2 regions of the Clostridium hominis genome follow, and region 2 is predicted to be linked to the other one. Evidence: a T-box and tRNA genes for the amino acid it is inferred to sense, from the RefSeq annotation. Region 2 holds a T-box; the other holds one or more tRNA genes.
The links. A T-box is a leader RNA that pairs with one kind of tRNA and senses whether it is charged. The one in region 2 lies ahead of thrS (threonine--tRNA ligase), so its partner is inferred to be a tRNA-Thr.
Positions count from the first base shown of each region.

Region 1 (11,446 bases), on a different contig from region 2:
GAAGTTATATAAATGCCCCATCTCTTCCATTTGCGTTTTAGCAAGATAGTCATTTACTGTAATAACGTGAACACCCTTTCCTGTTAATCCATTAAGGTATGCTGGTAGTGTGGCTACAAGAGTTTTACCTTCCCCAGTTTTCATTTCAGCTATTCTTCCTTGATGAAGTACCATACCACCAAGTAATTGAACTCTAAAATGCTTCATTCCTAATACTCTCCAAGAAGCTTCTCTACAAACTGCAAAAGCTTCTGGTAATATACTATCTAAAGATTCCCCTTTAGCTATTCTATCTTTAAATTCAACTGTTTTATTTTGTAACTCTTCATCTGTTAAAGCTTGCATAGATGGCTCTAAAGCTTCTATTTTATCAGCTATACCTTGAAGTTTTTTTACTTCTCTTTCACTATATGTTCCAAATAGTTTCTCTAAAAATCCCATAAGTATTTCCTTTCAATTATAAACCATTATTATATCTTAAAGTTCTTTTATAAATTATACCATTTATTATGTTAATAATTCAACAAAAATAAACTTTATGAAAAATCTAAAAGGAGTCCCTTCAAAAGGAACTCCCTTATAATTTACTCATAATCCGGCTCTAAGATACCATAATTTCCATCTTTTCTTCTATAAATTACATTAATATTATTTGTATCTGCATCTTTAAATACAAAAAAGTCGTGTTCTACTAACTCCATTTGTAATATTGCCTCATCTGCAGTCATTGGTTTTATATTAAATTTTTTAATTTTTACTATTTCGCCAGTTCTTTCTTCATCTTCTATTGCTACTTCTTCTATGTTAGAAAATTTTAAAGAACTATTATTTCTTCTTGATAGTTTAGTTCTTTGTTTTCTTATCTGTCTTTCTAATTTGTTTTCTACTAAATCTATTGACTTATACATATCATCAGTGGCTTCTTCACATCTTAGTATAACACCATTGAATGGTATTGTTACCTCGAATATCTGCCTATTCCTTTGTACACTTAGTGTAGCTCTAGCTTCTACGCCTGGATTAAAATACCTGTCTAATTTTGAAATCTTCTTCTCAATTATTTCCTTTAATGCTGGTGTCACGTTAATATTCTTACCTATTACTGTTACTCTCATAAGGTCAACCCCTCTCTATTCGTTGTGGTTATGTCTTTTAAGATTTCAAATTCTTTTATTTATATATATTCTACTATTTAAAGTTTTATGAAACAAGCCTCATTATATTTGAATTTTCTGAATATTCTTTCTATAGTTTTGATTTACTTAACTTATCTTTAATTATTATAAGTTTACATAAAAAAGCCACTAATTTCTAAGAAATTAGTGGCTTTTTTGCAAAAGTTAGCTGACCTGGATTTTGACCCCACACTCGCCTACTGGAGCTTTTGCTACCCAGAATTACCCTCTCACTACTCACACTCTCAACATAACTGTTGGTAGGACTTACTTCTATACCGCACCATGCTCATTAAAACTTTGTCTAACTTACGTGGATCGTTTCGCCTGCGACTGGCATCGACTTGCATCCACAGACCTAACTTTTACATTAATATTATATATGGCTTTTGGCAATTGTCAATATAGTAATTTCTTCTATATCACAATTTTTTAATATTTTTTTACATTCTAATAGTGTTGCCCCAGTTGTAACTACGTCATCTACAAGCAAAATTCTTTTATTTTCAATATTATTTTCTTTTATTTTAAAAGCACCTTTAATATTTTTATATCTTTCTTCTTTTGATAGACTTTTTTGTTCTCTAGTATCTTTAATTTTAATAAGCGAATCATTAACTGGAATATCTAATGATTTACTTAGATTTTTGGCAATTACTTCACATTGATTAAACCCCCTCTGTTTAACAGAGGATTTACTCATAGGAACATAGCATATTTCATCAAATTCTATATTATTTTCATATATTAAATTTAATAACAATTCAGAAATAACATTTCCAGCAGTAAAGTTTTTATCATATTTAAATGCTAATATTAACTCTTTTAATATGCCTCCATAATATCCATATGATAATATATCATCCTGATTTTCTACTCTCTTAATTTTACTTTTACAATATGGGCATATTCCTATAAAATCTTCAGAATTACAAATTATGCATCTATTGGATGGTGGATAAATAATATCAAGAATAGTTGATACAATGTTCCTTATTTCTTTAATAATTTTCTTTCCCATAAGCTTTGATTAAATCCTCTTGTTATATTTTTAGATTTATCCATATCATCTGATATCTCTTTCGATACCAAGAGTATCTCAGGTAAAAACTCATTACTAACTCTAAGAGCGCCACATAGATAAATTATCTCTTTATAGCTGAAAGATTCATTATCCGAAAATAACATAACTATATTTAAATCATCTATAAAATTAATATAATTACCTATACTATTAGTAACTATAAAAACAGAGTCATTATACCCTTCTAATATATCTTCCACAAATCCAAAGTTCTGTTCTTTTGCGTATTTAACCACCCTTATATCATCATTCTTTAAAGTGTTATAATAATTATTGTAAATCTTATTTAACATATATTCAGATGGAACAATAATTAAAGCTCTTTTTTTATTCTTCTTAAACCATTTAAGATATTCATATAAAGCTAGTGGTATATCATTTTCTAATCTTATTCTAGTTAAAACAAACCTTGGCTCTACGATTGGCACATTATCAACTAAATAAACTAATTCCATTTTACTCCCTATTGGAAACACATACTCTGAAGAATATATAATTATCTTACTAGATCTCCAATAAACATCTTCTACAGCTTCTCTAAGTCTATTTTTCGATATAGATGAAAATATACTTATATCATCAAATATAACAAGGTCGAAATCATCATATACTTCTTCTAATAAATCTATAGTTATAAACTTTATATCGTCTCCTATATGATTCTTCTTCTGTTCATCTATTAAAATATTATAGTATTCTCTCTTTCTCTTTTTTATTTGCTCCTTATCGGTACAACCCCATACATATAATATCTTACCATTATTATATAAAACTCTATTTATTAAATTTGAAAATACAATAGATGTATTAAAAGGTCTAGTTTTAACAGTAAGTACTTTAGTTTTCTTATCATACCAATTATTTATTTTCTTAAATGCACTGTTAAGCTCTTTATAATTCATCTTTATAACCTCTCTAAATTCTAATCCCTAACTATCTTTTCATCTGCTGTAATATCTATAATTCTTTCCTTTAATGAAGAATATCTTTCTACATTATTAGTGTTAGTTACCATATATTTAAGAGCCTTTTGACTTCCAACAACTACTACTAATTCTTTGGCTCTTGTTATCCCAGTATATAGTATATTCCTATTCATCAAAAATGCTGACCCCATAAAAACTGGAGTTATTACAACTTTAAATTCACTTCCTTGACTTTTATGTACAGTTATTGCATATGCAAGCTCTAATTCATCTAAAAATGCAAATTCATAAACAACTCTTCGCTCATCATCAAATATTACTGTTAAAGTACTCTTATCTTCGTTTATAGACTCAATAAAGCCCATGTCACCGTTAAATACTCCAACACCTTCTTCATCACCAATACCACTAATTCTAGTCCATTTAAGAGAGTAGTTATTTTTTATTTGCATAACTTTATCTCCCTCTCTAAAAATCATTTCCCTAACATTCTTTTCTTTCTTATGATTTGATGGAGGATTAAGTATTTTTTGAAGCTCATTATTTAAATTCTCTACTCCTAATACACCTTTTCTTGTTGGCGATAAAATTTGTATATCCTTTACCTTATTCCATTTAGAATTAAAATTAGGTAATCTCCTATTTATTAAATCAATTATGGTTTTTAAAATATCATCTATATTTTCTCTTGAGTCAAAGAAAAAATCACCATCTTTTTTATTTAGGTATGGTAATTCACCACTATTAATTTTATGAGCATTAACAATGATCATACTTTCCTTACCCTGTCTAAATATTTCATTTAGTCTTACTACATTTATAAAATTACTATTTATCAAATCTCTCAAAACATTACCCGGACCTACTGAAGGTAGCTGGTCAACATCTCCAACTATTATCACTCTAGTTCCTAATCTAATAGCCTTTAAAAGACTATTCATAAGCATGATATCTATCATAGATGCCTCATCTATGATAATTACATCACCTTCTAAAGGTTCTCCTTCTCCCTTACCAAAAAATGAGTTTTCATCATCACTTACGCCCATTTCTAAAAGTCTATGAATAGTTTTTGCTTCTCTACCAGTAGATTCACTCATTCTCTTTGCTGCTCTTCCAGTTGGAGCTGCTAAAAGAACCTTCATGCCACTGTTTTCATATATCTCAATTATACACTTTATAATTGTTGTTTTCCCTGTTCCTGGTCCACCAGTTATTATTTCTATACCATTATTAAATGCACCTATAATAGCTTCTTTTTGAGCTTGCGCAAATTTTATATTATATCTTTTTTCAAAAGATTCTATTTCAAACAAAACATCAGTATTAATAGTCTGGAAGTTCTCTATGCTTAAAGTTATTATCTTATTAGTTACTCCTAACTCACAGTAATAATAAGGTAGAGTATACACTGCATCTATTTCCTTAATCTTTTCTACCTTTAACTTTCCTTCTAATACACTATTGTATATATTTTCTACTACAAGTTCTTCCTCAACCATAAGAACCTTCTTACATTCATCTATAAGCATATCCTGTGGCATATATGTATTTCCTAATGCTGAGAAATTATTAAGAACATATCTAATTCCGCTTTGTATTCTAAAAGGTGATATTATTTCAATCCCTAAACTTCTAGCAATTCTGTCTGCTGTTAAAAAACCTATTCCTGATATTTCATCATTTAATATGTATGGATTCTTTGAAACTATATCTATTGAATCTGGTCCAAACTTTTTATAAATTTTTAGACATTGATTTATAGTCATCCCATGTTTTTGGAAAAACATTATTATATCTTTTAAATCTTTACTCTCTAAGTAAGAATCATATATTATACTAAATTTCTTTTCACCTATACCATCAACTTCTTTTAATCTCTCAATATTGTTATCCAGAATCTCTAAAGTCTTATCCCCAAACTTATTTACTATTTTCTTTGCAGTTACCGGTCCAATACCATGAATTATACCAGTTGATAAATACCTTTCAATCTCTTTTGCCGATGACGGTAATAACTCATGATACTCCTCTACATTAAATTGTCGACCAAACTGCTTATGATTAATCCATGACCCCTTAAAATTTATCTGCTGTCCCTCTTTAATAAGAGGCATTATTCCAACAACAGTAATTAATTCTTTATTGGCTGTTACCTTACTTACTATATATCCCGTATCTTCACTTTTAAATATAATAGCCTCAACTAATCCTTCTAGCACTTCCATTTTATTGTTCACACCTTTAAATCTTATCTTCTATATTATATAATTATATCATATTATATAAATTTAACTCATATTGCTTTAAATTTGAGTTATGTAGGAGGTATTTTTATGTTAATTAAAAATTGTAAATTAATTTACCTAGACAAAATAGAAGAAGGTTCTGTTTTGATAGAAGATGGTAAAATTAAAGAAATAAATCCTAGTTCTATAGCTAATGATAACGTTATAGATGGTAAAGGATTATATTTAAGCCCTGGATTCATAGATGTTCATATACATGGAGCTGGTGGTGTTGATACTATGGATGGAACATACGATGTTATAAATACAATAGCTAAAACTATTGCTAAACATGGTACTACTTCATTTACTCCAACTACTATGACTGTAGATAAAAAAGACATAAGAAAGGCTATGTCTGCAATTAAAGAAGCTAAAATAAAAGGTACAGATGGAGCTAACGTTTTAGGAGCCCACCTAGAAGGTCCATTTATAAGCCCTAAAGCAATAGGTGCTCAAAACCCAAACTACTTAATAGATCCAACAATTGAAAACTTTAACGAAATGGTTGGTGAAGACGAAGATGCAGTAGTTTCTATAACAATGGCACCAGAAGTAGAAGGAGCTAAAGAACTAGCTACCTATCTTTCTGATAAAGGTATAGTTTGCTCAATGGGACATACTAAAGCTAATTATGAAGAAGCTATGGACGGTATAAAGTGTGGATTCTGCCACTCAACTCACCTTTTCAATGCTATGACTCCATTTACTCATAGAGAACCTGGTGTTGTAGGGGCAATATTTGATTCAGAAATAACTACTGAAACTATATCTGATGGTATTCATATTTCTTATCCATCATTAAGAACTGCTTATAAGCAAAAAGGAACTGATAAGGTACTTTTAGTTACTGATGCAATGATGGCATGCGGAATGCAAGATGGCATGTATTCTTTAGGTGGTCAAGATGTAGAAGTTAAAAATGGTGCTGCTAGATTATTAAGTGGTTCACTTGCTGGATCAGTTCTTACTTTGGATAAAGCTATTAGAAATGTTTATAACAACTCTAATTACCCACTTAACGAAATAGTTAAAATGGCTTCATATAACGGAGCTAAACATTGCAAAGTAGAAGATAGAAAAGGCTTAATAAAAGAAGGCTTTGATGCTGACCTAGTTATTTTTGATGAAGATATAAACGTAAAAATGACTATTGTTAACGGAAACGTGGTATATAACACACTTTAATAAAAAGGAACTCACAGCAATTCCTGTGAGTTCCTTTTTTTATTATAAGTATTTCTTTATATCTTCAACTTTATTTAATCTTTCCCATGGAAGATCTAAGTCATTTCTACCGAAGTGCCCATAAGCTGCTGTTTGCTTGTAAATAGGATTTCTTAACTCTAAATCTCTTATTATTGCACCTGGCCTTAAATCAAATGATTTTTCTACTATTTTCACTATTTCTTCTTCTGAAAGTTTTCCTGTTCCAAAAGTTTCAACTTCAATTGATACTGGTTTAGCAACTCCAATAGCATAAGCTAATTGAATTTCTAATTTATCTGCAACTCCAGCTGCTACTAAGTTTTTAGCTACCCATCTAGCTGCATATGCTGCTGATCTATCAACCTTTGTTGGATCTTTTCCTGAGAAAGCTCCTCCTCCATGTCTACCGTATCCACCGTAAGTATCAACTATTATTTTTCTACCAGTTAATCCACTATCCCCTTGTGGGCCACCAACAACAAATCTTCCTGTTGGATTTATATAATACTTAGTATTTTCGTCTAAAAGCTCTGCAGGAACTACTGCTTTAATTACGTGTTCCATTAAGTCTTCCCTTATTTGTTCTTGGCTAACTTCTGGTCCATGTTGAGTTGATATTACTATTGTATCTATTCTTATAACTTTGTTATCATCATATTCTACTGTTACTTGAGTTTTTCCATCTGGTCTCAAATATGGTAATGTGCCATTTTTTCTTACTTCACTAAGTCTTCTAGATAATCTATGAGCCATTGCTATTGGTAATGGCATAAACTCTTGTGTTTCATTTGTTGCAAAACCAAACATCATTCCTTGGTCTCCTGCACCAACTGCTTCAACTGCATCTTTATCACCAGCTTTTGATTCTAATGCTTCATCAACTCCCATAGCTATATCTGATGATTGCTCATCGATAGATGTTAATACAGCACATGTATCACAGTCGAACCCAAATTTAGCTCTATCATAACCTATTTCTCTTATAGTTTCTCTAACCACCTTAGGGATATCCACATAACATGATGTTGATATTTCTCCCATTACCATAACCATTCCTGTAGTTACAGCTGTTTCACAAGCTACTCTAGCCATAGGATCCTTAGCTAGTATACTATCTAATATTCCATCTGATATTTGGTCACAGATTTTATCTGGATGACCTTCTGTTACTGATTCTGATGTAAATAATCTTCTCATTATATATCTCCTCTCTTAATTAAGATGATATTAATTCTAAAGATAAAAAAGTCTCTTCTTAAGATAAAGAAGAGACGTAATATTCAACCATGTCTTTCTTATCTTGCAAAATTAATTGCAGGAATTGGCACCACGTATACAATTAATAATTAAAAGTTAAAAATTAATAATTAAGTTAATTTAATTATTATTTATTAACTATCAACTGCTAATTGGTAACAGGTTGCCGGGTTTCACAGGGCCCTCTCCCTCTACCTCTCTTGATAAGAACTAATATCAAATTTTATTTACTTTTTATTTACTGTAATATATATTAACAATTATTAAAACTAATGTCAATAAATTTAAATTCTAATATATTCTCAACTTTTTATAATACATATTACTTATTTTAAGTCAAAATAAAAAAGCATAGATAAACTATGCTTTTAATGGTGGGGGAGGACGGATTCGAACCATCGAAACGAAACGTAACAGATTTACAGTCTGCCCCCTTTGGCCACTCGGGAACTCCCCCATTTTAATGGAGCTGGTGATCGGAGTCGAACCAACAACCTGCTGATTACAAGTCAGCTGCTCTGCCATTGAGCCACACCAGCGTATTTGGTGGAAACAACAGGGATCGAACCTGTGACCCTCTGCTTGTAAGGCAGATGCTCTCCCAGCTGAGCTATGCTTCCACGTTATTATTTATTTTTCAAAAAATTAAATGGTGGGGGAGGACGGATTCGAACCATCGAAACGAAACGTAACAGATTTACAGTCTGCCCCCTTTGGCCACTCGGGAACTCCCCCATTTAATGGAGCTGGTGATCGGAGTCGAACCAACAACCTGCTGATTACAAGTCAGCTGCTCTGCCATTGAGCCACACCAGCATATTTAATTAAGTTATTAATGGTGGGGGAGGACGGATTCGAACCATCGAAACGAAACGTAACAGATTTACAGTCTGCCCCCTTTGGCCACTCGGGAACTCCCCCATATCGTATTAATAACTTTCATCATTTCGTGCATCACTGCCGAACTGACAATGACTAGTATATATTCATAGCAACAATATTTCAAGCCTCATAATAGCTCATTTTCCGATTTTATTTTTAATTTGCTCTATTTTCCTTCATTTTACTTAATATTAAGCACTTATATAACTTTAATAGCCATTATAACTACACTAAGTCAATATATTGATTTAATATACCTACAAGCCTATCATAATCCTCTTCTACCAAGCGTTTTTTAATATATTCCATAGCTTCCTTCTTTGAATCTATGCTACCATTATTCAAAATAGAATTAACTTTAGCACAATCAACAACTGAAAGTTTATCTAATATTCCTTCAACTACATTTCTCTCATCTAAAGTTAAACTGTTAATTATATTATCTAAATTTAAAGTTAAAACATCAGAACTATTTCCCTGTAATATTTGCTTATCTGTTGATAAAGAAGTTTCTTCCACATCCCCTTCTGTAATCTCAGTTGTCTCATCTTCCAAACTACTTATATCTTTATTTTTAATATTTGGTTCATATAAAACTACTATAAATATAGTTACTACTATAACTAAAAGTGACATAGTTCTCATTATTATCTTCCATTTCATTTAATATCACCACCTTATTAAAAATATTTTCCATTTTTTCTTTTTTTATACTTATTATATTCTTAGTTTTTCTCTCATATATATTATTATTGAGGGGTGGTGGGTATATTTGAAAAGAAAAGTTAACTATAAATCTAACTTATCTTATTATGAAATTGCAGAATTTATAAGAAAATATGTAACATCTGAAACTATTATAGTTTGCATTGGCACAGATAAATGTATTGGTGATTGTTTAGGTCCTTTAGTAGGTACTTTTTTAGAAGAGTCATCCTTCCCTGTTCCTGTATATGGAACACTAGAATCACCTATCCATGCCTTAAACATAGATAAAAAAATTGATGAAATAAAAAAACTTCATCCACAAGCTACGATTATCGGAATTGACGCTTGTTTAGGAGATACTAATTCTATTGGCGAAATACATGTAAGAGATTATCCTATTCATCCCGGTAAAGGTGTAGGAAAGTCATTGCCTGAAGTAGGTGTATCCTCAATAATAGGAATAGTTGACTCTAGTGACAATGCTGAATTCTTTACCTCTAGAGGTATTAGACTTAGTTTAGTATTCGAAATGGCACGAGTTATTTGTCATGGACTAAACCATGCATATTACCTTAATTCTTCATATAATAAATAGCACTATAAGAAATAACTTATAGTGCCATTTATATATTTATAATTAATCTATTAGACTTATCTCTTTTCCAAAAATATCTGAATCTATTTTATCTATAAAGTTTAAAACTTGACCTGTCCCTTCTGCAACAGCTTCAACAGAATTATGAGCTATTTCAACTGTAACTCCAGTGTTTTCTTCTATAAGCTTATTAAGTCCATCTAATAAAGCTCCTCCACCAGTCATCAATATTCCTTTTTCTATTATATCCGCAGCTAATTCAGGTGGTGTCTTCTCTAGTATACTCTTAACTCCATCAACTATTACAGATACAGGCTCTGACAAAGCTTCTCTTACTTCTTCAGTACTTATTTCAACTTCATCTGGTAAACCTGTTATTAAATTTCTACCTTTCATAGTAGTAAATAAATTTCTTGAATCTTTAAACGCAGATCCTACTTTTATCTTAACATCTTCTGCAGTTTTCTCACCAATCATTATTTTATGTTTATTTCTAACATACTTTATTATTGCTTCATCAAATTTATCTCCAGCGATTTTGATTGATTTCCTAACAACTACTCCTCCTAATGATATAACAGCTATATCAGTAGTTCCTCCACCAATATCTACTATCATTGTTCCATTAGGCTTGGTTATATCTAATCCAGCACCTATTGCAGCTGCTAGTGGTTCTTCGATTATATGAACTTTTTTAGCCCCTGAATTTCTAGCAGCATCCATTACGGCTCTTTTTTCTACTTCAGTAGCTTGAGATGGAACACAAACCATTACTCTTGGAGCTACTATTCTTCCCTTACCACAAGCCTTTTTAATAAATTCCTTTAACATTCTTTCAGTAACATCGTAATCAGAAATAACTCCATCTCTTAGCGGACGTACTGCAACTATATTTCCTGGAGTTCTTCCGATCATCTTTCTTGCTTCTTCACCTACTGCTAGTACCTTATTATTATTTTTATTTATGGCTACTACTGACGGTTCTTTTAATAATATACCTTTACCTTTTACATAAACAAGCACTGTAGCAGTCCCTAAGTCTATTCCAAGGTCGTTCCCACTTCTCCAAAACCACATTTTCTTCACTCCTACTAGATATATAATAATTCAAGATAATTCTTTTTTAGACAAATTATTCTTTAAAAATATTATATATGTAAAGGTATTATCATTCAATAGCTTTGTATTTTAATTTAGTAGCTTTTCCACCTCTAATATGTCTTTCTGCCTTATTTAATTCAAGTATATTTTGTGTCTGCTCTGCAATACTGGGATTAATTTTAGGCAATCTTTCTGTCATATCCTTATGAATAGTACTTTTA
Region 1 covers NZ_JACOOO010000035.1:26,545-37,990, forward strand. The annotation lists gene secA (preprotein translocase subunit SecA) at 1-441, opposite strand, end outside; gene hpf (ribosome hibernation-promoting factor, HPF/YfiA family) at 585-1,115, opposite strand; gene H8S20_RS14850 (ComF family protein) at 1,552-2,196, opposite strand; gene H8S20_RS14855 (hypothetical protein) at 2,169-3,161, opposite strand; gene recD2 (SF1B family DNA helicase RecD2) at 3,182-5,413, opposite strand; gene nagA (N-acetylglucosamine-6-phosphate deacetylase) at 5,522-6,661, shown strand; gene metK (methionine adenosyltransferase) at 6,704-7,879, opposite strand; SAM riboswitch class I at 7,975-8,149, opposite strand; tRNA gene H8S20_RS14875 (tRNA-Tyr) at 8,312-8,396, opposite strand; tRNA gene H8S20_RS14880 (tRNA-Thr) at 8,404-8,478, opposite strand; tRNA gene H8S20_RS14885 (tRNA-Val) at 8,484-8,559, opposite strand; tRNA gene H8S20_RS14890 (tRNA-Tyr) at 8,590-8,674, opposite strand; tRNA gene H8S20_RS14895 (tRNA-Thr) at 8,681-8,755, opposite strand; tRNA gene H8S20_RS14900 (tRNA-Tyr) at 8,776-8,860, opposite strand; gene H8S20_RS14905 (hypothetical protein) at 9,047-9,484, opposite strand; gene yyaC (spore protease YyaC) at 9,594-10,124, shown strand; gene H8S20_RS14915 (rod shape-determining protein) at 10,167-11,201, opposite strand; gene spoIIID (sporulation transcriptional regulator SpoIIID) at 11,293-11,446, opposite strand, start outside.
Region 1: it encodes a tRNA-Thr, which carries the amino acid that the T-box ahead of thrS (threonine--tRNA ligase) is inferred to sense. The anticodon was not compared.

Region 2 (11,446 bases):
AACCACCAACAGCTTCTATAGCCTCTATACCTTCTCCAGCATTTGGCATACCAAGAGAGTTAAATAACTCAGAGTTTAAAGCTTTGGCAGTTTTTTCAGCGTCTGCACCATAACCCCCAGTAGCAATGATAGTTGCTTTAGCATTAACAGTTAAAGTACCACCATCAGCTTTAGTAGCTGTGATACCAGTTACAACACCTTCATCATTCTTGATTATAGATTCAAGAGAAGTATTGTAACGAACATCAGCACCCATAGTATCTAAATTAGCATACATATTTTCATATGCCGCAGCGTTATCTTTATATTTGTGATAAGTTTTCCACTTATATACGTCATCTTCGTGAGCTAATTGAGTTGTAGTTTCTGGAATATAGAAATCAACTCCATATCCTTGTAACCATTCAACTGTATCACCGGCATTTTCAACAATCTTTCTTACGATTGTACCGTTAGATAAGTATTGGTTAAATTCCATTAAGTCTTGAACTGCCTTATCAACAGAAAGATCATGTCCATCTTCCTTTAATAGCTCTGTATCAACAGCAAAGAATCCTGAAGATATTTTTGTATTACCACCGGCAGATGCAGTTTTTTCTATAACCATTACGTTAAGACCAGCTTCAGCAGCAGCTAAAGCAGCAGCAGTACCAGAACCACCAGCACCAACTACAACAACATCAACAGTAGCTTCTTCATTTTCACCCTTTTTAGCTGTTTCGGCATTTTTTAAAGCATCAATATCAGCACCAGCTTCTGTCAAAGCATTAGTTATAGCTGTAAGTACAGCTGTACTTGTAACTGTAGCACCACTTACTGTATCAACAGCTAAGCTTTGATTAGTTACAATAGTTTCAGCTAGTTGAGGAGCAGCTTTACCACCTATATCGGGAGTTTCAGAATCAGCAGTAACGTCAATGCTTTCGATGTTACCATTTTCAGCTATAGTTACATTTACAGTTACATCTCCACCAAACCCTTTTTCTGTTGCTGTATATTTACCAGCTTTTGCAGTTGAGTTAGATGAATTGTTATTTGAACTACATCCAACAAAAAGGCTTGTACTCATAGCAAAAACTAAAGTTGTTGCTAATAACATACTTAATTTTTTTCTTATCATTATAGTGTATCCCCCATTCATTGTTATATATTTAACTAACAAGAAAGAGTATAACAGTATAGAAAAATTAAAAGAAGATGATACACTTTACAGAAAAAGTGGTTTATTTTATGAACTAAAAGAGAGCGTATTTTAATAACATGGTAGTTATGGTATGGTAATAAAATGATTAAGGTAACATTAAGTTAATAGGATTAAAATAGATTTAGTGTATTTGAAAATAAGTTTAATGTAGAAAGTGGTAAGAGAAACTGTGAAAATTCAAAATATTTTTAATAAGATAAGAAGTAAAAAAGAAATTAAAGATAGCATATATAATATAAAATTAATAGAAGGTGAAGAAGGTAAAGTCTTAAATGAAAAAGGTGATATAGTTTTAATAGCAGCCTTTGGCAAAGGAACTATTAATTTAGATTCTAAGAGCATTAAGTTGTTTAGTGGGAATGTAGTATTATTAAAGCAAGTAAAAGAGATAAAATATTATGTTGAAGAGGCAAGTAAAATCTGCTTTATTAACTTAAAAAGGGAGTTTATAACAACTCAATTAATAGCGCAAATGGCAGATTGCCCTATTTTATATGATTTTTTTAGGTTGGATACATCTAGAATAGAATATTTATTATTTGATATTACTATGCAAGAGGTAGTGAAAACTTATTTAAAGGTATTATTATATGAGTTAAGCAATTCTAATGAAAAAAATGATAAATTGGTAATAGCTGCTTTAATATTGTTTTTAAGTAATTTACATAGTGTTCATCAAGAAGCTTTAATTATAAGTGAATCTAGTATGATGAAGGATTATGATATTGGAAAATGGCTTAAGTATATGGTAGACAATTATTCAACAGTCACACTTAAATCTATGGCAGAACATTTTAATTTTAATCCTACATATTTTTCAGTACGGTTTAAAGCTTTAGCTAATTGTCAGTTTTCAGAAAAGTTATTAGAAATAAAATTAGAAAAAGCTAAATGGCTTCTTGTAACCACAAATTTAACTGTACAAAATATTGTTGAGATTATTGGGTTTAAAGAGAAAAGCTATTTTTATAGGGTATTTAAGAAAAAATATAAGATGACTCCACTTCAGTATCGAAAATATTGTAAGTTAGCTTATGAAAAATAAATTAATATAAATTTAGTTAGGAGAATAGTGATGAAGGATAGAAAGAATATATTAAAAGTATTAAGTAGTATATTTATTATATTTATCTTAGTTGGTTGTGGAAAAGGTAAAGATAGTGATTCTTCAAATATAACCAATGAAGGTAACGAGGTTAGTGTTTCGTATATAAACGTAGGTAAAGGAGATGCTATTTTAATTCAAGTTGAAGATAAAAATTATCTTATAGATACTGGATTAGAAGAGAATTCACAAATGCTTATAGATGGTCTAAAAGCAAAAGATGTAGATAATTTAGATGGAGTATTTTTAACTCACACTCATAAAGATCATATTGGGGGAATGGGAGAGTTAGCTGCAGCTTACGATATAGATATGATGTATAGAGCTGAAATATCTGAAAATAAAAAGAATGGTGAAAATAAGATAGATAATTTATCAGAAGAACTTTCTATACCTTTAACTAAGTTAAGTTCAGGCGATAAAGTTGAAATAACAGATGCAATTAGTTTTGATGTAATTGGTCCTTTAGTGTTAAACCGAGATGATGATAATGATAATTCTCTAGTTATGAACCTTGAAGTGAATGGAGTAAAATTTTTATTTACTGGTGATATGCAGTTCGCAGAGGAGAAGACACTTATGGATGCAGGGGTAGACCTTTCTAGTGATATATTAAAGGTTGGAAATCATGGAAATAAAGATGCTACGTCAGATGAATTTGCTATAGCTGTTTCTCCTAAGTATTCAGTTATCACAACAGATACTGCAGTAGATACTAATTCTGCTAGTAAGAGAGTTAGAAATGCCTTAAGTAATTCAGAGATTTATATAACTGAAGACTATGAGAGGGGAATAACATTTAAAGTATTAAAAGATGGAAAGGTAGAGATAGCAGAGTTTTAATATTAGTAATAAATCGGATATAGTTAAAAAAATCCATGCTTAATGAACTACATTATGTCTAATAGGCAATAGCGAGTTCTAAAAAAGCGTGGATTTTCTACTAATATGATGAAATTTTTTCAAAAAAACCTCTGTCTAAGATTTTATAGCTTTTCTTATTTTTCTCTAATTTTCCTGAAGCACAAAATGAATTAATAACTCTAAGTAAATGTCTATAGCTAGTGCATAGTAGTTCGGCACACTCAGTTAAATTATAACTAAAAATACCATCTTTTTCTCTTCTTAAAATAAATGACGCAAGACGGCTTTCAAGTGAGTCATAAAGATTAATACAAGTATTATTATTCATATAGCTTAGTCTTTCACCAAGGTTTTTACAGGTATATCTTAAAAAATTAATATCATTTAATAAAATATTTCTATGTTTCATAGAAATTCCTATACAGTAACAAGCTGATGTAGTCTGGACAAAAGCCGTAGGAGGCTTATCCCAAAGGCTACATGTTTCCCCTATAATTTCAAAGGAGTTAAAGTGTGATAAAGACATTATTTTTCCAGAACTAGAATGGGAAAATACTTTTAATTTTCCGTGAACTAAAAAATAAAGATAGTTTGAGCACTCACCTTCATTTATTAGAAACTCTCCCTTGTTAAAATGAAAAAGGTCTATATATGGATTGATATCAGTTGAAAATATATCAAGAATACCACTGTTAGTAATATATTTATCTAACAAAGACTTATCATCTACTTTTATCATAATATCCTCCAGAGTAAGTATGTTTATTAGAGTTAATGTTCGTATATAGTGTTTTTATTTTAGCATAACTATAGAATAGGTACAACACAAGTTGCTATTCACAAGGGATATGTATTATTTTACTAAATAAATATTTATTTAATATAAGGTATAATGAAAACGATAAGGTTAAGGTTATTATTTTAATTATATTAAAAAATGTTAATTTTAAGTTAAAAATACGAATAATTTATTTGATAAAAATGAAAATATACAGATTTTTTGTGGAAATAGGACATAGGTCATATTTTTTTGTCGAATTAATTATTATAATTAAGTCAACAAATGAATTTTAGGAGATGAGATTATGAAAAAGATAGTAACTTCTTTATTACTTATTATGACAACTCTTCTTTTCGCTGGATGTTCTAGTTCTTCAAGTAAAGGACAATCAGGAAATGAAGGAGCAAATGGAGATTATTCAAAATTAAATATAGCTTTAATTTCAGATACAATTGGTACAGAGCAATTTATCCTTCAAGCATACAATGCATTAAAAGATGCTGCAGATAAATATGGATTTAAATGGACATCTATTGAATGTACAGATACTGCTGCTTGGGAAGAAAATACAAGAGCTGCATCTAATGAAGGATATGACTTAATTATAGGTGTGGGCTGGCAAGCTGCTGACCCATTTAGTGAAGCTGCAGATGCATTCCCAAATACTAAATATGCTGTAATTGATACAACTGCTTCTAATGAAAAAGTTGCAAGCTTTGGATTCGATGAAGCACAAGGTGCATATGTTCAAGGAGCAATGGTAGGAACAGCTTTCCCTAATGAAAGTTTATATGGATATATTGCTTCATTCCAAACTCAAGCTACTTATAAGTATAGATATGGGTTCTCAGAGGGTGTAAAGTCTGTTAAACCAGATGCTAAATTTATGTACAACTACATAAACTCATACAATGATACAAACTTAGCTTATGAATATGCATTACAACAAAAAGCTGCTGGGGCTAACTTTATATTCGGAGGAGTATCTGCAAGTGCAAACTCTGGAATATATCAAGCAGCACAAGAATTAGCTAAAAAAGGTACACCAATATACACAACAGGTTTAAGTATTGACCAAACTACTGAAGAAAATCCATATATAATCGGTGGATTATTAAAAAACACAGGGGCAGTAGTTAATAATATAGTTGATAAGTTCTTAGCTGGAGAATTAGAAGGTGGAGCACAAGTTCTTGGATTAAAAGAAGGTGCATTCGGAGTTGTAGGTGTTACACCTGAAACTATGAACTATAGAAATACTGATATAATAACTGACGAGGTTATTGAAGCAGGAAAGAAAGCAGCAGACAAAATAATATCAGGGGAACTAGTAATTGAAGTTCCAGAAGAATCTGCAAATTAGTATATAGATAAATTTTAAGAGGGGCTGTAGCAAGATTTGCTTCAACCCTTCTTTTATGCTCAAAATTCACTTAGAAAAGGAGTAAGTTTAACATGCTTTTAGAAATGAAAAATATTGTTAAAACATATGGTAATGTAACCGCTAATAATAAGGTTAATATAAATCTTAATAAAGGGGAAATACTTGCTGTTGTTGGTGAAAATGGTGCTGGAAAGTCTACTATAATGAAAATACTTTATGGCTTAGAAAGACCAGATTCAGGAGAAATATTTATAAATGGTAAGAAGATGGACTTTCATAATCCATCAGATGCTATGGCTCAAGGTATCGGAATGGTTCAACAGCATTTTATGCTTTTTGAATCAATGACTGTAGCGGAAAATATAGTTTACAAGAATGAAGTGAAAAAAGGAATATTCTTCGACTACAAAAAGAATATAGAAGTTGTTGAAGAGCTTTCTAAAAAATATATGCTACATGTTGATCCAAAGGCTATCGTAGAAGAATGTCCAGTTGGACTTCAACAACGTGTAGAAATATTAAAAATACTTTATCAAAATGCTGATATTATTATCTTCGATGAGCCATCGGCAGTTCTTACACCTATAGAGGTTGATGAATTATTAAAGACTATGAAACAGTTAGCTAAGTTAGGTAAGAGCATAATAATCATAACTCATAAACTACATGAAGTAATGGAAGTTGCAGATAGAGTTGTAGTTATGAGGCTTGGAGAAGTTGTTGCTGAAAGATTAAAAAAAGATACAAGTGTTGAGGAATTATCTTATTTAATGGTTGGAAGACAAATTGCTAATAGAGTAATTCCTAAAAAAGAAACTGCTGAAAATCTTTTAGAAGTAAAAGACTTAGTTTTAAAAGGTGAACATAATAAAAATATTTTAAATAATGTTAATTTACATATTAAAAAAGGTGAAATAGTAGGTATTGCAGGAGTATCAGGCAATGGTCAATCTGAATTAATAAGGTGTATAACTGGATTAGAAAAGGTTGATGGAGGAGAAGTTATTCTAGATAAATCTGATATTACCAATAAAACTGTAATGAATATTAGAGAGGCTGGTATAGCTCATATTCCAGAAGATCGTTATATGTGGGGAAGTGCTCCAGAAGCCACTCTTGCAGAAAATGCATTAATGGGATTTGAGGATAAGGAAGGATTTTCTAAAAGAGGAATCTTAGATATTAAGAAAGTTGTATCTCATGCATCAGAATTAATAACTAAATTCTTAGTTAAAGCAGATTCACCATATCAAAAGATAAAGGAGCTTTCAGGTGGTAACGCTCAGAAGCTTATAGTTGCAAGAGAAATGGCTATGAATACACCACTCCTTATAGCATGTGAGCCTACAAGAGGGATAGATATTGGAGCAATGGAATTTATTCATGATCAACTTGTAGCTAAGAGAAATAGCGGAGATAGCGTATTATTAGTTTCTTCTGAACTAAGTGAAATTATGGATTTAAGTGACAGAATATATGTTATTTATGAAGGGGAAATAGTTGGAGAATTTATAAGAGGAAGTATTGATGAGAAGGAATTAGGTCTATTGATGGTAGGAGGTAAAGAAAATGAAAAGTAAGAGTACTATTGCAAAAAGTAAAATTGCTAGTTGGTATGCTCCTTTAAAGCATCCACTACAAGCTGTTGTAGTTGGATTGCTATTAGGTGGAGTTATTATAGCACTTTCTGGATTTAATCCTTTCGAAGCGATAATTGGGATGTTCAAAGGTGGATTTGGTTCAGCGTACTATTTAACAACTACATTAACTCGTGCGATTCCTATTATATTTGCTGGTCTTGCAGGTGCTTTAGCTTGGGGATCAGGATATTCAAGCTTAGGTGCTGCTGGGCAAATGGTTTTAGGAGCATTTACTTCATCAGTTGTAGCAGTAATTTGTCCAGGACCTCCAGTAGTTGTTGTAACAGCTGCGCTTATTAGTGGAGCATTAGTAGGAGTATTATATTCGCTTGTATCTGCATATGTAAGCGAAAGATTTAAGTTAGATTTACTTATCATAACTCTTATGATGAATTATGTTGCAGACTATATTGCATCTTATTTTACTACTTATGTTTTTAAAGATCCTCTAGCTGTTGACTCATCAGCTATCCAAACTCAAAAGCTAACAGATAATATTTTACCTAAGATGTTTGAAGGATATTCACTGCATTGGGGATTTATAATTGCTATTATATGTGTTTTAATAGTACTTTTCATAATGAAGAAGACAAGCTTTGGATATAAAGCTAAAATGGGTGGATTAAATCCTAACTTTGCTAATTATGGTGGAGTTAATAGTACTAAGATGATGTACTATGTATTAATGCTAAGTGGTGCTTTAGCAGGACTTGGTGGTGCTATAGAGGTTTTAGGTACAAGATACCGTTATGTAGATAGCATGATTACATCTCCAGGGTTCGCATGGAGTGGTATCATAGCATCATTAATGTCTAGCAATCACCCAGTCGGTATATTAGTTAGTGCTATTTTCTTAGCAGGTATTACTACAGGGGGAAGTACTATAGAGCGTAGTATGGGAGTTCCATCTGAAGTAACGACAATTATTCAAGGTATTATTACTTTATTAATAACTGCAAGATTCGTTGTAAAATGGTACAAGAAACAGCAAAATGCAGAAAATAAAGGAGGAGCTCAATAATGGAATTAAGTGTAGATTATTTAGCGGTAGTTGCTAATTCAACTCTTCGTATGATGACACCTATTTTATTAGTAACTTTAGCTGCAGCTATATGTTCTAAAGTAAAGATTTTTAATATAGCAATGGAAGGAACGATGCTAACAGGAGCATTTTTTAGCATTGTTGCTAATTACTATACTAATAATGTGATCTTATCTGTTTTAGCAGGTGCTATTAGTGGGATGATAGTTTCAGCTATAGTAGGTTTTTGTATAATTAAACTAAAGGCATCTCCAGTAGTAGTAGGTATGGCTACTAATACTATGATGGGGGGAGTTACAACTTACTTATTATATATAATCTTTAAAACAAAAGGGGTATTTACTGACCCAAGCTTAGTGAGTCTTCCTAAGATTGATTTACCGATTATAAAGGATATTCCTGTTATAGGAACTATTTTCTCAGGGTTAACTTTTGTTGACTATTTAGCATTTATTTTAGCTATAGCTATGTACATATTCTTATACAAAACGGTTTTAGGATATAGATTACGTGCTATAGGAATAAACAAAGAAGCTGCAAGAAGTCTTGGTACTCCAGTAGAGAAATATCAATTCCTTACAATAAGTTTATCAGGAATATTAAGTGGATTAGGTGGAGTTCTTCTTTCAATGGGAACTGTAACTCTATTTATGCAAAATATGACTTCGGGACGTGGATATATTGCTATGGCTGCAAATAACTTAGGAAAATCTCATCCATTAGGAGTTCTTTTCTCAAGTTTATTCTTTGGATTTTCACAAGCGGCTGGAAATGTACTTCAAAATACATCATTAAAAACTCAAATTACTGCCTCTATCCCTTATGTAGCAACTATAGTTGCACTTATATTATTTAGCATACAAACAAGAAGAAAAAAGAAAAATAAGTAGGTGAATAAGATGAGGTTTTTACATTTATCAGATATTCACTTCTTAAGGAATTATCCTAAGGCTGAATCTGGATATAATTCTATTTTTAATAATATAACAAGTCCTCTAACACAAATTAAAAGATGCATAGACAGAATTGACTTAAAAGAGATAGAGTTTATTATAATAACTGGTGATTTAGTTGAATCAGGTGACTTTGAAGATTATAAGGTATTAAGAGAAAATCTTAACGAAATTTTTGGAGATACTCCATATATAGTTACATTAGGTAATCATGATAATAAGGAAGCTTTTTATAAAGGTTGGTTTGATAAAGAAGCAAATGAAGAAGCATATAATCATGTTGAGGAAATTGCAGGAGTAAGAATTGTAAGTTTTGATAACTCTCAATATAAGAATAGTAATGGCATGATTTCAGAAAAACAAAAGAAATGGTTAAAAAAAGAGTTAAGTAAAGATACTAATAAAGATACAATCTTAATGCTTCATCATCATATTTTAAAAGAACAATTTGTTACACCTTCTGTAGAAGTAGATGAAGAGTTTGAAGAAATAATAAAAAGCAGCTCAGTAATTGGAGTATTTTCAGGACATACTCATCATCCTTATAATGGAGTATTTGCGGGTAAACCATATTTTACAGCAAGAAGTCTTTCTTTTATTGGAATAAATGAAGAAGATGGAACTGTAAGATTTGAAGAAGCTGCGGGTTTTAACTTGTGTACTTATACTGATGGTAATATATCTATAGATGCTATAGATGTTTTAGAAGAAAGAAAAATATTAGGTTATGTTAAGTTTTAATAGAGAAGTCGCATTAAAGGTGCGACTTCTTTTTTGTAGTATAGTGAAAAAGTTTGGGCTTTATATTTTTTAATAAGTTTTAGATGTTGAGAAAAATATAAAAAGTAGGTTGGAACAGATTTTAGTATTAGAATGTAAAATATTTAAAAAGATATATTTACAAAATATTGTAAGAGTGATAATATTAGTTTTAATATTTATAGACAAAGAAAGGGAAGAGTACTATAGAGTACAGTTTTAAGAGAGAGAATGTCACCGGCTGTAAGCATTCTTAAATATGACTATAAGAAAACTACCCTGGAGTTATGGTTTAGTAGCTTAATTTAAGTGAAATGCTATCGGTGAAAATCGTTAAACTTAAAGAGATGAATTGAATTGTATTAATTCAATTTGGGTGGAACCACGTATGTAAACATTCGTCCCAAGGTTAGGGATGGATGTTTTTTTATATTTAAAAATTAATAAAGAATAATTATTAATTATTCTATGTTAATTATCAATTAGCAGTATAACAAGGAGGTAGAAGTATGATTAACGTAAAATTAAATGATGGCTCAGTAAGAGAAATCGAAGAAGGTTCTAATATTTATGAACTTGCAAAATTACTAAGTAAAAATCTAGCTAAATCAGCAGTAGTAGGTGAAGTAAATGGAACGCTAGTTGATTTAAGTTATAAGTTAAAAAATAATGATGAGGTAAATATTTTAACATTTGAAGATGAGAAAGCTGTTGAAGTTATGAGACATTCTACTTCACATGTTATGGCTCAAGCTGTTAAGAGAGTATTTAAGGATGTAAAATTAGCAATAGGACCATCAATAGATAATGGATTTTATTATGATTTTGATATAGAAGAACCGTTAACAACAGAAGATTTAAACAAGATTGAAAAAGAAATTAATAATATTATTTCTGAAAATTTAAGTTTTGAAAGAATGGATATATCAAGAGAAGAAGCTTTAAAGCTTATGGAAGATAGAGGTGAAGGTTACAAAGTAGAACTTATAAATGATTTACCAGAGGGAGAAAAAATATCTTTATATAGACAAGGTGAATTTATTGACCTTTGTAGGGGTCCTCATATTTATTCAACTAAGTATATAAAAGCATTTAAATTAACTTCAGTAGCCGGTGCTTATTGGAGAGGAAATGAAAAAAATAAAATGCTTCAAAGGGTTTATGGGGTGGCCTTTGCAAGCAAAGATGAGCTAAAAACTTATCTTCATAATTTAGAGGAAGCAAAAAAGAGAGATCATAGAAAGTTAGGTAAAGATTTAAAACTATTTACTTTTGTAGAAGAGGGGCCAGGATTTCCAATTTTCTTACCTAAAGGGGTTGTTTTAAAAAATACTTTAATAAATTATTGGAGAGGTGTCCATCAAAAAGCTGGGTATGTAGAAATTGAAACTCCAATAATGTTAAACAAAAAGCTTTGGGAAACATCAGGACATTGGTATCACTATAAAGAAAATATGTATACTTCTATTATCGATGAAGAAGAATTTGCATTAAAGCCAATGAATTGTCCAGGTGGAATGCTTGTCTATAAATCAGAAGTTCATTCATATAGAGATTTTCCAATGAGATTAGGTGAACTAGGAAGAGTTCATAGACATGAACTTTCAGGTGCTTTACATGGACTTATGAGAGTTAGAGCTTTTACTCAAGATGATGCGCATATTTTTATGTTACCTGAACAAATTAAATTTGAGATAAAAGGTGTCGTAGAGCT
Region 2 covers NZ_JACOOO010000004.1:192,460-203,905, reverse strand. The annotation lists gene H8S20_RS02765 (FAD-dependent oxidoreductase) at 1-1,120, opposite strand, end outside; gene H8S20_RS20765 (helix-turn-helix transcriptional regulator) at 1,374-2,249, shown strand; gene H8S20_RS02755 (ComEC/Rec2 family competence protein) at 2,280-3,152, shown strand; gene H8S20_RS02750 (cyclic nucleotide-binding domain-containing protein) at 3,253-3,912, opposite strand; gene H8S20_RS02745 (BMP family lipoprotein) at 4,259-5,317, shown strand; gene H8S20_RS02740 (ABC transporter ATP-binding protein) at 5,422-6,918, shown strand; gene H8S20_RS02735 (ABC transporter permease) at 6,908-7,999, shown strand; gene H8S20_RS02730 (ABC transporter permease) at 7,999-8,910, shown strand; gene H8S20_RS02725 (metallophosphoesterase family protein) at 8,920-9,714, shown strand; T-box leader at 9,912-10,141, shown strand; gene thrS (threonine--tRNA ligase) at 10,242-11,446, shown strand, end outside.